Regions from separate parts of the Sutcliffiella horikoshii genome, predicted to be linked through region 3. Evidence: predicted binding sites of a transcription regulator. Region 3 holds the regulator's gene; each other region holds the start of a gene.
The links. Region 3 encodes LexA, which represses DNA repair genes until DNA is damaged. Its sites were predicted from a motif close to CGAACATATGTTCG; they were not measured.
Positions count from the first base shown of each region.

Region 1: uvrB (excinuclease ABC subunit UvrB) is a predicted target of LexA. The motif match lies at 1,735-1,748, and genes of this name have one in related genera.
Region 2: K7887_RS19530 (DUF4046 domain-containing protein) is a predicted target of LexA. The motif match lies at 2,705-2,718, and genes of this name have one in related genera.

Region 1 is NZ_CP082918.1:3,761,717-3,766,008, reverse strand. Features, by position in the region: gene K7887_RS19405 (peptide chain release factor 3) at 1-64, shown strand, start outside; gene K7887_RS19400 (hypothetical protein) at 381-803, shown strand; gene K7887_RS19395 (DUF2198 family protein) at 858-1,082, shown strand; gene K7887_RS19390 (hypothetical protein) at 1,106-1,612, opposite strand; gene uvrB (excinuclease ABC subunit UvrB) at 1,827-3,806, shown strand; gene uvrA (excinuclease ABC subunit UvrA) at 3,814-4,292, shown strand, end outside.
Region 2 is NZ_CP082918.1:3,795,390-3,799,681, forward strand. Features, by position in the region: gene K7887_RS19520 (flagellar hook-associated protein 2) at 1-678, opposite strand, end outside; gene flaG (flagellar protein FlaG) at 691-1,038, opposite strand; gene K7887_RS19530 (DUF4046 domain-containing protein) at 1,097-2,668, opposite strand; partial or broken gene K7887_RS19535 (flagellin) at 3,138-3,251, opposite strand; gene K7887_RS19540 (flagellin N-terminal helical domain-containing protein) at 3,596-4,292, opposite strand, start outside.
Region 3 is NZ_CP082918.1:1,991,730-1,996,021, reverse strand. Features, by position in the region: gene tkt (transketolase) at 1-1,001, opposite strand, end outside; gene K7887_RS10120 (DUF896 domain-containing protein) at 1,093-1,323, opposite strand; gene K7887_RS10115 (YneB family resolvase-like protein) at 1,369-2,043, opposite strand; gene lexA (transcriptional repressor LexA) at 2,182-2,793, shown strand; gene K7887_RS10105 (DUF421 domain-containing protein) at 2,827-3,450, opposite strand; gene K7887_RS10100 (nucleoside hydrolase) at 3,551-4,292, opposite strand, start outside.

The DNA of each region.
Region 1 (4,292 bases), 1.8 Mb from region 3:
ACGCTGGTTCCAAGATAAAAATCCGAAGGTCGGCTTGATTGATATTATGGCGGAAGAGGATTAAGATTTATTTTATAAGAAGCTCAGAATACCTTTAAAGGAAGGGTGTTCTGGGCTTTTTTGTTGGATGAAGACACTTTCGCGGAAGTTTTTTTGTTGAAAATGTCTTCATAAGTGGGATGAAGACAATCCCGCAGAAGTTTTTTGGTTAAAAGTGTCTTCATGAGCTGGATGAAGACAATTTCAAATAAGTTTTCGGGTTGAGAATGTCTACATCCCTCGACTAGTTAATTAAATGGCTACAAATGAAAGGAAACCCTAAAAAAAATTGGTTCCCCGGCCGATATAATAACAAAAGCACGGATTTAGGGGGCAGTTTTGTGGGGGATCAAGAGGATAAGTTAATTTGGCTAGGTTTATATAGAACAAGACACTACGTAGTCGGTGGAATGACCATTTTACAAGTGAACGGCCGTGAGGTGTCGACGGGCAGTACGAAAGTTTACATGGAAGAGCTTAATATGGAAAAAATGAGGTTTATCAGCCGGGTGGAGATTCCGCAAAATAGTAATGTGCTATTGGGGTTGAAATTCAAGGTTGCCAACCAATTGCTTGAGTTTAAAGCCAAGATACTTGGCGTTCAGGCAAATGTAAAAAAGAGAAGATATACATATTTAGTAGAATTTTTAATTGAAAACGATAAAGACACGCAGTCGCTCATTACATTTGTAAATAAAATTCAGTTGGCTAATAAACAGAAGAAATTGAGAAGCGTGACAGAGATAGCTGTGGAAGTGGAATGAGTGTTATACTAACATTAGAAGATTTTCGGATGAGATAGAAAAGAGGTTTTCAGATTGTTAGTAAAGCTGGTTTTAGCGTTGATTATCCCTGCGCTGCTCGTGGTCCTTTTCACAAGAGTGACCTATAACCTTTACGTGGGTACAGGTTTGGCGGCAGCACTCATTTTAGTTTCCATTTTTAAAGGACATGGGAACGAATGGTATGTTATTTTAGTGGATGTCCTTTCCTTAGCGATCGGATTTTTGTATGCGAAGAAAATGGTAGGGAAATTCAAATAAAAAGAGGGAGCGGCATTTCCGAGTTACGGAAGGTCTGCTCCCTCTTTTGCTTGTTGTGCTGCTTGTTGATAGGCGGTCAATGCTTCTTGTTCTTCTGAGGTCGTCGACGCCAGACTGGCGGGTCTTACTACCCAAAGCGGGTCTTTTCCGAAGGTCTCTCCATATCCGGTGAGAACACCTGTAAAGGTAAGAACGTCGCCAACTCGCGGTGGAGATTCAAGCTCATCTGCAAAAGTAACCAGGATGGCTGGGAGAAGCGGCTCCTGCAGCTCATATGTTGAATTGTTTTCTACACGCGTCACCGTTGCAGTCCACCTAATGGCTTTATCTTTATTCGCTTTGATAAAATCATGCACATACTCGCCATCCACTTCACTGTAAGTTAGTTCTTCCTCGGGATTTTCCAATGCACGTTCATCTAGATAAGGAAAGTCTATCGTATCTTCGGGAATATCGTTGAACGAACAGCCTGTCATTAATAAAATCAGCCCAGCTAAGCAGAGCATTTTACTGCCAAAAAACTTTTTCATCATTAATCTCCTCAAAACTAGTTTCCGATTCCAAATACATGATAATGATAAGAATATAGAAAACACTCTTAAAACGCAACATAGACGGGTATAGAGAAAAAAGGCTCATTTTTATAAAAAAGCGAATATCAGTTCGTATTTTTGTTGTTTTGGGCATGTATTGTGGTAGAATATTGGTAGAGGTTAGATGAACGGAAATGGAGGCTTTTTGTGGATGGAACAGTTTGAGTTAGTTTCTGGATATAAGCCGGATGGAGATCAGCCGACCGCGATCGCGGAGATTGTGGAAGGCCTTAAAAACGGGAAAAAGCATCAGACGCTTCTTGGTGCAACGGGTACCGGTAAGACGTTTACTGTCTCCAATGTAATTCAGGCAGTAAACAAACCAACTTTAATTATCGCCCACAACAAAACGTTGGCAGGGCAATTATATAGTGAGTTTAAGGAGTTTTTCCCAAACAACGCAGTTGAGTATTTTGTTAGTTATTATGATTACTATCAACCGGAAGCGTATGTACCTTCCACCGATACATTCATAGAAAAAGACGCAAGTATCAATGATGAAATTGATAAGCTTCGCCACTCGGCAACGGCTTCCCTTTTTGAGCGAAACGACGTGATCATCATCGCCAGTGTGTCATGTATTTATGGCTTGGGTTCACCGGAAGAATACCGTGACCTTGTTGTCAGCTTAAGAACAGGTATGGAAAAAGAACGGAATGTTTTGCTACGCGACTTAGTAGACATCCAATACAGCAGGAATGACATTGACTTCAAGCGCGGTACCTTCCGGGTTCGTGGCGATGTGGTGGAGATTTTCCCGGCATCCCGTGACGAACACTGTATTCGTGTGGAATTCTTCGGAGACGAGATCGACCGCATACGAGAAGTGGATGCACTAACAGGGGAGATTCTTGGAGACAGGAACCATGTCTCCATTTTCCCGGCATCCCACTTCGTAACCCGTGAAGAGAAGATGAAAAAAGCCATTGTCAACATTCAGGCAGAACTGGAAGAGCGACTGGAAGAACTTCGCGAGGCTGGCAAACTGCTTGAAGCTCAGCGACTGGAACAGCGAACCCGATATGACTTGGAAATGATGGCGGAAATGGGCTTTTGTTCGGGAATCGAGAACTACTCCCGTCACCTGACACTACGTCCTGCAGGATCGACTCCCTACACACTAATGGACTTCTTCCCGGAAGATTTCTTGTTGGTAATTGACGAGTCACACGTTACGCTTCCACAAATCAGAGGGATGTTCAATGGAGACCAGGCAAGAAAACAAGTTCTAGTAGACCATGGTTTCCGCCTGCCGTCAGCAAAGGACAACCGTCCATTAAGGTTTGAGGAATTTGAAAAGAAAACAGCCCAGCTTGTTTACGTTTCTGCTACACCAGGACCATACGAGCTGGAGCATACACCAAAAATGGTCGAGCAGATCATCCGACCGACCGGACTGCTTGATCCAATTATTGAAGTGAGACCGATTAAAGGCCAGATTGACGACCTGATCGGTGAAATCCATAAAAGGGTGGAGAAGGATGAAAGGGTTCTTGTCACTACCTTGACGAAGAAAATGTCCGAGGATCTCACCGCTTACTTAAAAGAGCTGGGTATTAAAGTTGCGTATCTGCATTCTGAAATCAAGACGCTTGACCGGATTGAGATAATAAGAGAATTGAGGATGGGGAAACATGATGTTCTGATTGGGATCAACCTATTGAGGGAAGGTCTCGACATCCCGGAAGTATCCCTTGTTACTATTTTAGACGCAGACAAGGAAGGCTTCCTCCGTTCTGAACGGTCCTTGATTCAAACCATCGGACGTGCGGCACGTAACTCGAACGGTAAAGTCATCATGTATGCAGATAAAATAACGAAATCCATGGATATCGCGTTAAATGAAACAAAGCGTCGCCGTGAAATCCAGGAGGCTTATAACCTGGAGCATGGCATCACGCCGACAACCATCAAGAAAAAAGTTCCGGAACTTATCCGTGCCACTTTCGTAGCCGAGGAAGATGGCGATTACGAGGGCAAAGTACGGACACTCAGACCGAAGAACAAGAAAGAAAGAGAAAAGCTCATAGAAAGCATGGAGCAGGAAATGAAAGATGCGGCAAAAGCGCTCGATTTCGAACGTGCAGCCGAGCTTCGTGACCTCATCTTGGAGCTCAAAGCGGAAGGATGACATAAGGATGGCAATGGATAAAATTGTTGTAAAAGGGGCCAGAGCCCATAACTTAAAAAACATAGATGTAACGATTCCCCGCGATAAATTAGTGGTGTTAACAGGGCTGTCAGGATCGGGGAAATCCTCTCTTGCCTTTGACACCATCTATGCGGAAGGACAGCGCCGATATGTGGAGTCCCTTTCTGCCTATGCGCGCCAATTCCTTGGGCAGATGGACAAACCGGATGTGGATGCGATTGAAGGGCTGTCACCTGCCATCTCCATCGATCAGAAGACGACAAGCCGTAACCCGCGTTCTACCGTTGGAACGGTAACAGAAATCTATGATTATCTCCGTCTTCTTTTTGCACGGGTAGGCAGGCCCACATGTCCGAAACATGGCATAGAGATCTCCTCCCAAACAATTGAACAAATGGTAGACCGAATCATGGAATACCCTGAACGAACCAAACTCCAAATTCTTGCGCCGGTGATTCAAGGCCG
Region 2 (4,292 bases), 1.8 Mb from region 3:
GATGGAAAAACGATAATTAGCAGGCACTTCCACCACTGCCCCATCATCTAAGGTGTTATTAAAAACGATCTCGCCTGTCGTTTCATTGTAATATGCTTGATTTTTTCCGGTTTCAAACTGGTCTGCACTGTCCACCATCGTATAGGTAATCATTTCATCTGCACTATTTTTCACTTTAACTAAGGACATATCGTCTCTGTCAAGTCCAGTCCCAACTTGAATACGATCTGTAGCTCCAGTTAAAGTGGTGGCAGGAACGATTGGTGTGAGCAAATCATAATTTGCAATTTCTCCCCTTTGCTCCCATAGACTTTTTGTGGTATCAAGCTTGTTTGTACCCTCCATCATGGAAGAGGTAGAGCTATTTGTGGCTACTGTTGCAACCTGAGCATCTGTAATAGTATAGGAAACATTCGCTGCAGATGTAGTAGCTGTAGCCGAAACCTTGTTGTTTGTAGAAGTTACCTGTTTTTGCGAGTAGGTACGTTGCAATGTCATATCAAAAGAAAGATTACGGAAATCGTTCAATAATCTATTTGTCTCGCGGTAGTCATCCCGCTTCCACTCCAACAGTTGCTTCTGCTGTGTCAGTTTATTCATTGGCATACGCTGGGCTTTCATTAGGTCACTGACCATCTGATTAATATCCAACCCACTTTGAAATCCGGTTAATCGCATATTTTTCACCGCCTATATCTTTTTATCAACGAACAACCCCATATACTCGGTCATCGCCGCATACATATCTAAAAACTTCTTGGAAGGAATCTCCCTTATAACCTCATCAGTGGCAGCATCCACCACTGTCACATAATACTCATTCAAATCATCATGTAGCTCAAACCGTACAGATACATTCATCGGCTTCATAAAATCGTTCATTCCGTCGACGATTGTTTCCATCTGTTTTCTGATCTGTTCAGGATTAGCCTGCTTTGTTTGATCAATTGATACATCGACTTTAGTTGAAACTGTTCCTTGATTTTGTGCTCTAGTTGCGGGATCTATGATGACGCCTCCAATTGGCGAAATGTGCATACGGGTCCCCTCCGTGAAATATATACTCTATTAGTATTATCGGATAATAGTCTCGAACTTAAAGAAGAGATTTAAATTTATTCTTGATACCTTCAAACCCGATGTCTTTAAAATCTTCTGGTAGTATTGGCAAAAATGCGTATCCATCCTGCTTTCTGTAGTAATCTATTTTTCTATCAGCCTTTTCTTTGTAGCCCTTGTATTTATTGCTATGATAGAGTCCGAAATATTCTACAATAATGGTTTGTTGTCCTTGATTGATTATCCAGTCCGGGTAGTAGCCCTCATTACTTGATGGGTTAATAAATTTAATCTTTTCTCTTGTAATTACTGCTTCCTGCAACCATCCACAAAGGAAGTTGTGGATTTGCAACTCTTCCATGGAATCACAGAGCTGACCGTCGACTCCCACTAACAATTTGAATTCTTCAGGAGAGAATGTATATTCCGGAAAGGCTTCCGTAATCCAAAGGTGAAATTTGCTATCATAATGTCGATCTACCAAACTAATAAACCTTGGGAAAAACTTTCGAAAATAAGACCTTGTTAGAGCGGGAAGGTCCTCACGCGAAATGCTTCTCTTTTCACAAAAGGAACGTAATGCTTGAATTCTATTTTCCCTACTGTACCAATACCTATTAGGGACCCGCTGGAATTCTGTTACTTCAAATTGCCCTGGATATAGTGTGTTAACCAGTTCAATAGGTGAGGCATTAAATTCTTGAATGAGTCCGTATAGACCTTGTTCTCGGAAAAAGGATTTCGTGAAGTATTTGGGTATATCATGATGAGGAATATTGTGTTTTTTAAGTAGTGAGTCGATAGTTGTTTTTATATTGTGGATATCTTTCCAATATCTATTGGTTTTGCGGAATTGATCTAACGTGAAATCTGATGGGAAAAGGGATAATAATAATTGAGAGGGTGAGCCATTATGTTTTTTTAATAGAGTAGACAATCCATACTTAATTAACATCTCTTGAGTGACTTTAATTGGTAGTTGGTTAAAGTTAATGTTTTCTTCATTAATAATCTCCATAATTCTTTTTCGAGCATGATTAGGGTTATTCCAGTACCTTTGAGGAACGCTCTCAAAATCAGAGACATTAAATTCATCAGGGTATAAAGCATTTATTAAGCGAAGCGGAGAATGGCCATATCTTTTTAGCGGATTAGAAAATCCCCAACTTACTAGAGTCTCCACCTTTGCTACCTGAGGAATATCTTGGTGAGTATACCCTTGTTTCTGAAGGCATTGCTCAAAATATGTCTTTATATTTTTTGTGTCAGACCAGTACCCTTTTGTCACTCTTTGAAAATTAGTCTCTACAAAGCAATCTTTATACACAAATTTTATTAATTTTGGAATAGAACGATAATGATTTAAAAGTCCAAATAACTTATACTCCTTGAATGATTTAGTAGTTAATAACGGTATTTGTTCACGCTTTGATTGTATGATTCCCTCAACTGCATATCTGAAAATAAGAATAATGTTTTCTTTATTTTCTAATGTACCCTTAGGAAAAGACTTCCTTTTACCTCTTAGGATTTCCATATAAAACTTAACTACTTCTTTTTTCATTATTTCGTCTAAAGGCATTGAACGATAGATATCTAAATTATCCAATTGATACACCTCCTATAATTCAATTATACCACAGAAAGAACATATGTTCTGAACATAGACAAAGAAAAAACCCGGAGTATCCAGGCTTTTTCTTGTAAAGATTAACGAAGAAGTTGTAAAACGCCTTGTGGTTGTTGATTCGCTTGCTTTGCGACTATGTCTTTCGATCATAGAATAGACTATATCTTCATCCTATTAATATAGGAGCTGGGCACTTCGAACAGTTAGACTGACCTACGAGATTCATAGTCATAGCTCTCGCCTTAGACCGTGTTCTCTAGTCGTTGAACCTTCTCCATCCTTTCGGAACAGGAGCTTGGCTGCTGATTATCCATTTTTTATCCTCATCATTTTCAAACCGTCACGCTTACCGTTTCCAGTTTCGTTGTGGTTGAAGAAGCTTTAGGAAGTTCCAGCAATTCACCCAGTTATACTCTAGCTCGTTACCGTGCTAGACGCCCTCTAATCATCATCTCAAGAGTTGAAGTACACCTTGAGGCATTTGATTCGATTGAGCTAACATCGCTTGTGATGCTTGTGAAAGAATAGAATTCTTTGTTTGCTCCATCATTTCTTTCGCCATCGTGCGAACATTTACTTTCATAAATGACTAGACTATATCTTCACCCTCACACATTTGTAGGGGTCGGGCACTTCGGATTCACAGTGCTGATGGACACCATTTCACCTATGGATTTCATCATCATAGCTTTTCGCCTTAGATGGTTTATCCTAGTCGTTGAACCTTCTCCACCCTTTCGGAACAGGAGCTTGGCTGCTGATTGCCAAATCTTTTCTTTTTTTCAAACCTTCACGCCTGTCGTTTCCAACTACGTTGTGGCAAGAAAAGCTCTAATGGGTTTCCAGCAATTCACCCGATAATAATCGCTAACCGTTACCAGTCAGGACGACTGTGCTTGTTGCTGCCTATGCAGCTAAAGCATAATCAACGTCACGGATACGAGATTCCGCAGCTGTTAGGTTTTCAGAAGATGTGTTTAGGTTGTTTATTGTGTGCTCCAGACGGTTCTGAACGGATCCTAAGTTAGCTCTTTCAGTAGAAACAGTTTTTATTGCATCATCTAGTGCTTCTACAGATAATTGTGCTTTATCTTTACTTAAAATATCGTTACCGTTTACTCCTAGAGCAGTTGAATCCATATTTCCAATTGATAAGTCAATCGTTTGATCTTTGTTTGAACCTATTTGGAATTTTGCTGCAGTTGCCGTTACTGCAATCGTACTATCTGCATCTCCACCAAAACTTGTTGTAGTTAGTGCATTATTAGCAGTAAAGGAGAAACCTAGTTTATCAAAATTAATTGTACTTGAATTTGTCCCTGTTGGGGCAATAATATTATCTAAAACTTGTGTTGTTGAGTTTCCATCACTATCAGTAAATGTAGCAGTTAACTCAACTCCGGTAGTACCCGCAGCTGATGATAAAACTATGTTACCTACCCCTGAACCACCAACATTGTAACTAGTAACACCTGAAGCAGCTACAATATCTGCACCCGCAGTAGCTGTAGCTCCAAATCCACCTTTTAATAGCGTTTTGGTATTAAATTGTGTTTGGTCTGCAATACGAGTAACTTCACTTTTCAGTTGTTGGAACTCTTTA
Region 3 (4,292 bases):
ATTGCTGCTTCAAGCTGTTTTCCAAGCTCTGGGTATTTTGTTTTATAAGCATCAAATAGCTCATTCCATTCCGCTTCCACTTTTGCACCTTTATCTGCAACCGTTTCACGGAAATGCGTGTACACTTCTTCCGGAACATGGAAGTCGTTCTCAAATGTCCATTTATATGCTTCTTTAGTTAATTTCAACTCATCTGAACCTAGAGGAGCACCATGAACGTCCGATTTACCTGCACGGTTTGGTGAACCATAACCGATAGTGGTCTTCACCTCAATCATTGTTGGACGGGACAAATCACTCTGTGCTTCTTCCACTGCAGCAGCAATTTCTTCTAAATTGTTTCCATCTTCCACTCGGATATATTGCCAGCCGTATCCTTTGAAACGCGTTTCAATGCTTTCAGAGAAAGAACGATCAAGGTCCCCATCAAGTGAGATATCATTAGAATCGTAAAGAACGATAAAACGGCCCAATTTCAAGTGAGATGCAAGAGAAGCAGCTTCTCCAGATACACCTTCCATCAAGTCTCCATCTCCACAAATACTGTATGTAAAGTGATTTACTAATTCCATATCTTCTTTATTGTATGTAGCTGCCAAGTGGCGTTCTGCCATTGCCATTCCGACACCCATTGCAATTCCTTGTCCAAGTGGACCAGTTGTTGCATCTACACCAGGAGTATGACCGAATTCAGGATGTCCAGGAGTTTTACTTCCCCATTGACGGAATTCTTTTAAATCATTCATAGAAACGTCATATCCACCTAAATGTAAAAGGCTATAAAGTAACATAGAACCGTGACCTGCAGACAGTACAAAGCGGTCTCTATTGAACCAGTTCGGATTCTTAGGGTTGTGATTCATAAATCTTGTCCATAAAGAATAGCCCATAGGTGCAGCACCCATTGGCATTCCTGGATGCCCTGAGTTAGCTTTTTCAATTGCATCGATAGATAGTGTACGAATTGTGTTAATGGAAAGTTGATCAATATGTTGTGTCATCTTTTCCACCCTTTCTCTCTTTAACTTATTTTTATTGGAAAGATTCTATTTTATCATAGATAGTATGTTCCAATGTTCTGAAAAAAAGCAATTAATGCTTTAAATTCTTTTTAGTATCCTTTAATTTTTCCGGAGTGACATCATTTCCTTCCGGATCCACGATTGTGACACCTTGCAAAGTATTTTCCATGGAAGCTCGGAAAGTCTTGATATACTCTTGACGAAGCTTTTGTTGTTCAACTGTTTCTTCCTTTGTAAGGCCTTCGCTTTTGGCCTTTTTTGACAGTGCATTAATTCTTGCTATTTTTTCTTTTGATAACATAGAAAACTCCTTCTTTCTTCCTTGTGAAGATATGCTTTTATCTTACTAGAGCGGTTCTTTTTTTACAAGCAAACCGGTGTCGTTCTCTTCTATATACTCCCGATAGCGTCTGTTTACAGTAGCTTTAGAAACGTCATATCCAAGCCCTCTTAATGTGGCAGCGATTTCATGAAAAGTAAGTTTGTTGTTACGAAGTTTGACTATCTCTTCAATCGGCACCTCAATTTTCTCGCGTCCAGGGCTCATATGGATGTTTGTCAGGTTTTTTGTGGGGTCATATCCTCTTTTCACCGCACGTTGCATGCCTCTTTTTATTTTCAAATTATGTAGCTTTCTTTGGTATTCCTCAACTATTGCCACAATATCCATAACCATCGAATCAGAATCTGATAATCTCAATTCCCCATTATCCGTTATAGAAAATATCTTTATTTCATGTTTTCTCAACCAATGTAAAAAAGCGATTTTTGCATTCCCTCTGCCAAGCCTTGTTTCATCCTGGATTAGAAGAACATCAATATGCTGACTTGAAATAAGTTCGATTATTTGAAAAACACCTTCACGATCCAAATCATATCCGCTCGCCTGTTCCTCCACAATCTCGACGATTTCTATATCTCGATGTGCCGCTAAGGAAACTAACTCTTCCCTTTGCCGGGACAGCGACGTTTCTTGTGTATCTTTTTTTGTACTCACACGGCAATAAATGATTCCCTTCATGTATGTTTTCCTCCACCATTCTTTTAAACTATTATTATCAAGCGAACATATATTCTTGTCAATAATTCGAACTTATGTTTGTATTTTATACCAAAACATGCTATACTATCACTAATATAAATGATAGAGGTGCGGAATATGAAACTATCAAAAAGGCAACAGGACATATTAGATTACATAAAAAAAGAAGTCCAAGCTAAAGGATATCCACCTTCCGTCCGTGAAATCGGGGAAGCGGTTGGACTAGCTTCTAGCTCCACTGTACACGGGCATCTTGCTCGACTTGAAAGCAAAGGTCTTATTCGCCGAGATCCCACTAAACCGAGAGCCATCGAAATTATGGAAGATGAACTTATCCCTAAGATTTCTGCCGTCAATGTTCCGATCATCGGTAAAGTAACCGCGGGTCAACCAATTACAGCCATTGAAAACGTAGAGGACTACTTTCCACTTCCTGATCGCTATGTTGCACCAGACGAGCAAGTTTTCATGCTTGAGGTTATGGGGGACAGTATGATCGAAGCCGGAATCCTTGATGGGGACTATGTTATCGTTCGTCAGCAACAATCCGCTAATAACGGAGACATCGTTGTTGCCATGACTGAAGAAGATGAAGCTACAGTCAAACGTTTCTTTAAAGAAAAGGATTATATCCGACTGCAGCCGGAAAACTCTACATTAGAACCTATCATTGTCCGAAATGTGAGCATTCTTGGTAAAGTTATCGGTGTATATCGTAATATCCATTAAAAAAAGCCGTATACCGGCTTTTTTTGTTGGTCATTAATCCAGTTTCTCATCTGGACTTTCTTTTAATTTATGTTTTCCATTCTTAACTTCGGTAAATAGATTTCCTTCTTTCTCATTATCAAGACGGCTTGGTTTGCTTGAAGGATTAATCATTATTTTTAAAAGTTGAATTTCTTGATAGAGGAGATTCCATTCTTTCCTGGTTATCGGCTTAGCTTGTTCGTTTAACTCAAATCCTAATTGCCCGTTCGGCTCTAGAGTGGCCCACTTAACATCACTTATACTAGATATACTATTCTGTCTAAGTTTCATCTCCAATTGGTCAATGGTAAATCTTAATTTCTTTAATGTTTTTTCATTTAATTTTCCATTTTCTATTAGTATCTTGGATTTTCCCGTAATCAACTTTTCAAAGATGTCGGATTTTAGTTGTAAGAACTCCATTAAAACCAGTGTTACTACAAGAGTGATACCTACACCAAACGTTACCCAAATACTTTTACCTGCTAAAGGTTGAATTAACAGAGAACCGATACCAATCATTATTACCACTTGAGCTAAAGTCATCTGTGAAATGGACTTTCTTCCTGCAATTCTTAGTAAAAACGTTCCTATTATAGTTATTAAAACCGCTTTCCAAATCCAATTCAGATCCATTAACTCATCACCCCATCTAACTACTATGTTTTTATAATAATCACATCACTGTTTTTTATTCAGCAATTAGAAAATTGGGGCTAGCAGTAATTTTAAATATTTATCGGCTTGCGTCTCTCAAATTCACCCTTGTAAAGTCAGCAATAAAATCGTTATAATCAAAATCCATCACTATAAAATGTTTCCGTTCAGGCTCTTTGTAAACCATCCTTAAGTCCGCTATGCTTTGCCCTCTGTTTCCGTCAACAACTGCAACCCTTACATCTCTTTGAATTGTATATGTTTTATCCTTATTCAATAGATAATATAGGGTGAATACATCATGCACTGGTGAACCATCTATACCAGGCATCACCTGGTCGTAAAATGTAGCATAATAATTGGTGACAGTTGGAATTAGATATTTGTACGGACTACTAGTTTGATTGAAAATGAATGTCGCAATATCCCTAGTAATTATAGCCCTGTTTGTTACATTTAGTGGGGTTATATATACTTTTTGCGCTTTATTCAAGATTACAGAAGTAGCAATTGGGTCTCCCCAAAAGTTGGCTTCCGCAACATCTGTTACGTTACCAGGAACCATGAATGCTCCTCCCATAAGATATACCTCTTTAACCTGGTCCATAAGTTCAGGCCGGAGATTGTAGGCGAAAACAAGAGATGTCTGTCTACCCACATCAACAATTATGATGTCATCTATATTTTTTTCGATAATCTCAAACATTAACTCAAAGGGACTTACCTCTGCTTTGAAGTCTTCAGGGGGTATTATCGGGCCTAATCCTTGTGGTCCATGTATCTCGGGATAAAAAACCGTGTGGATGCCACTTAAAGGCTGT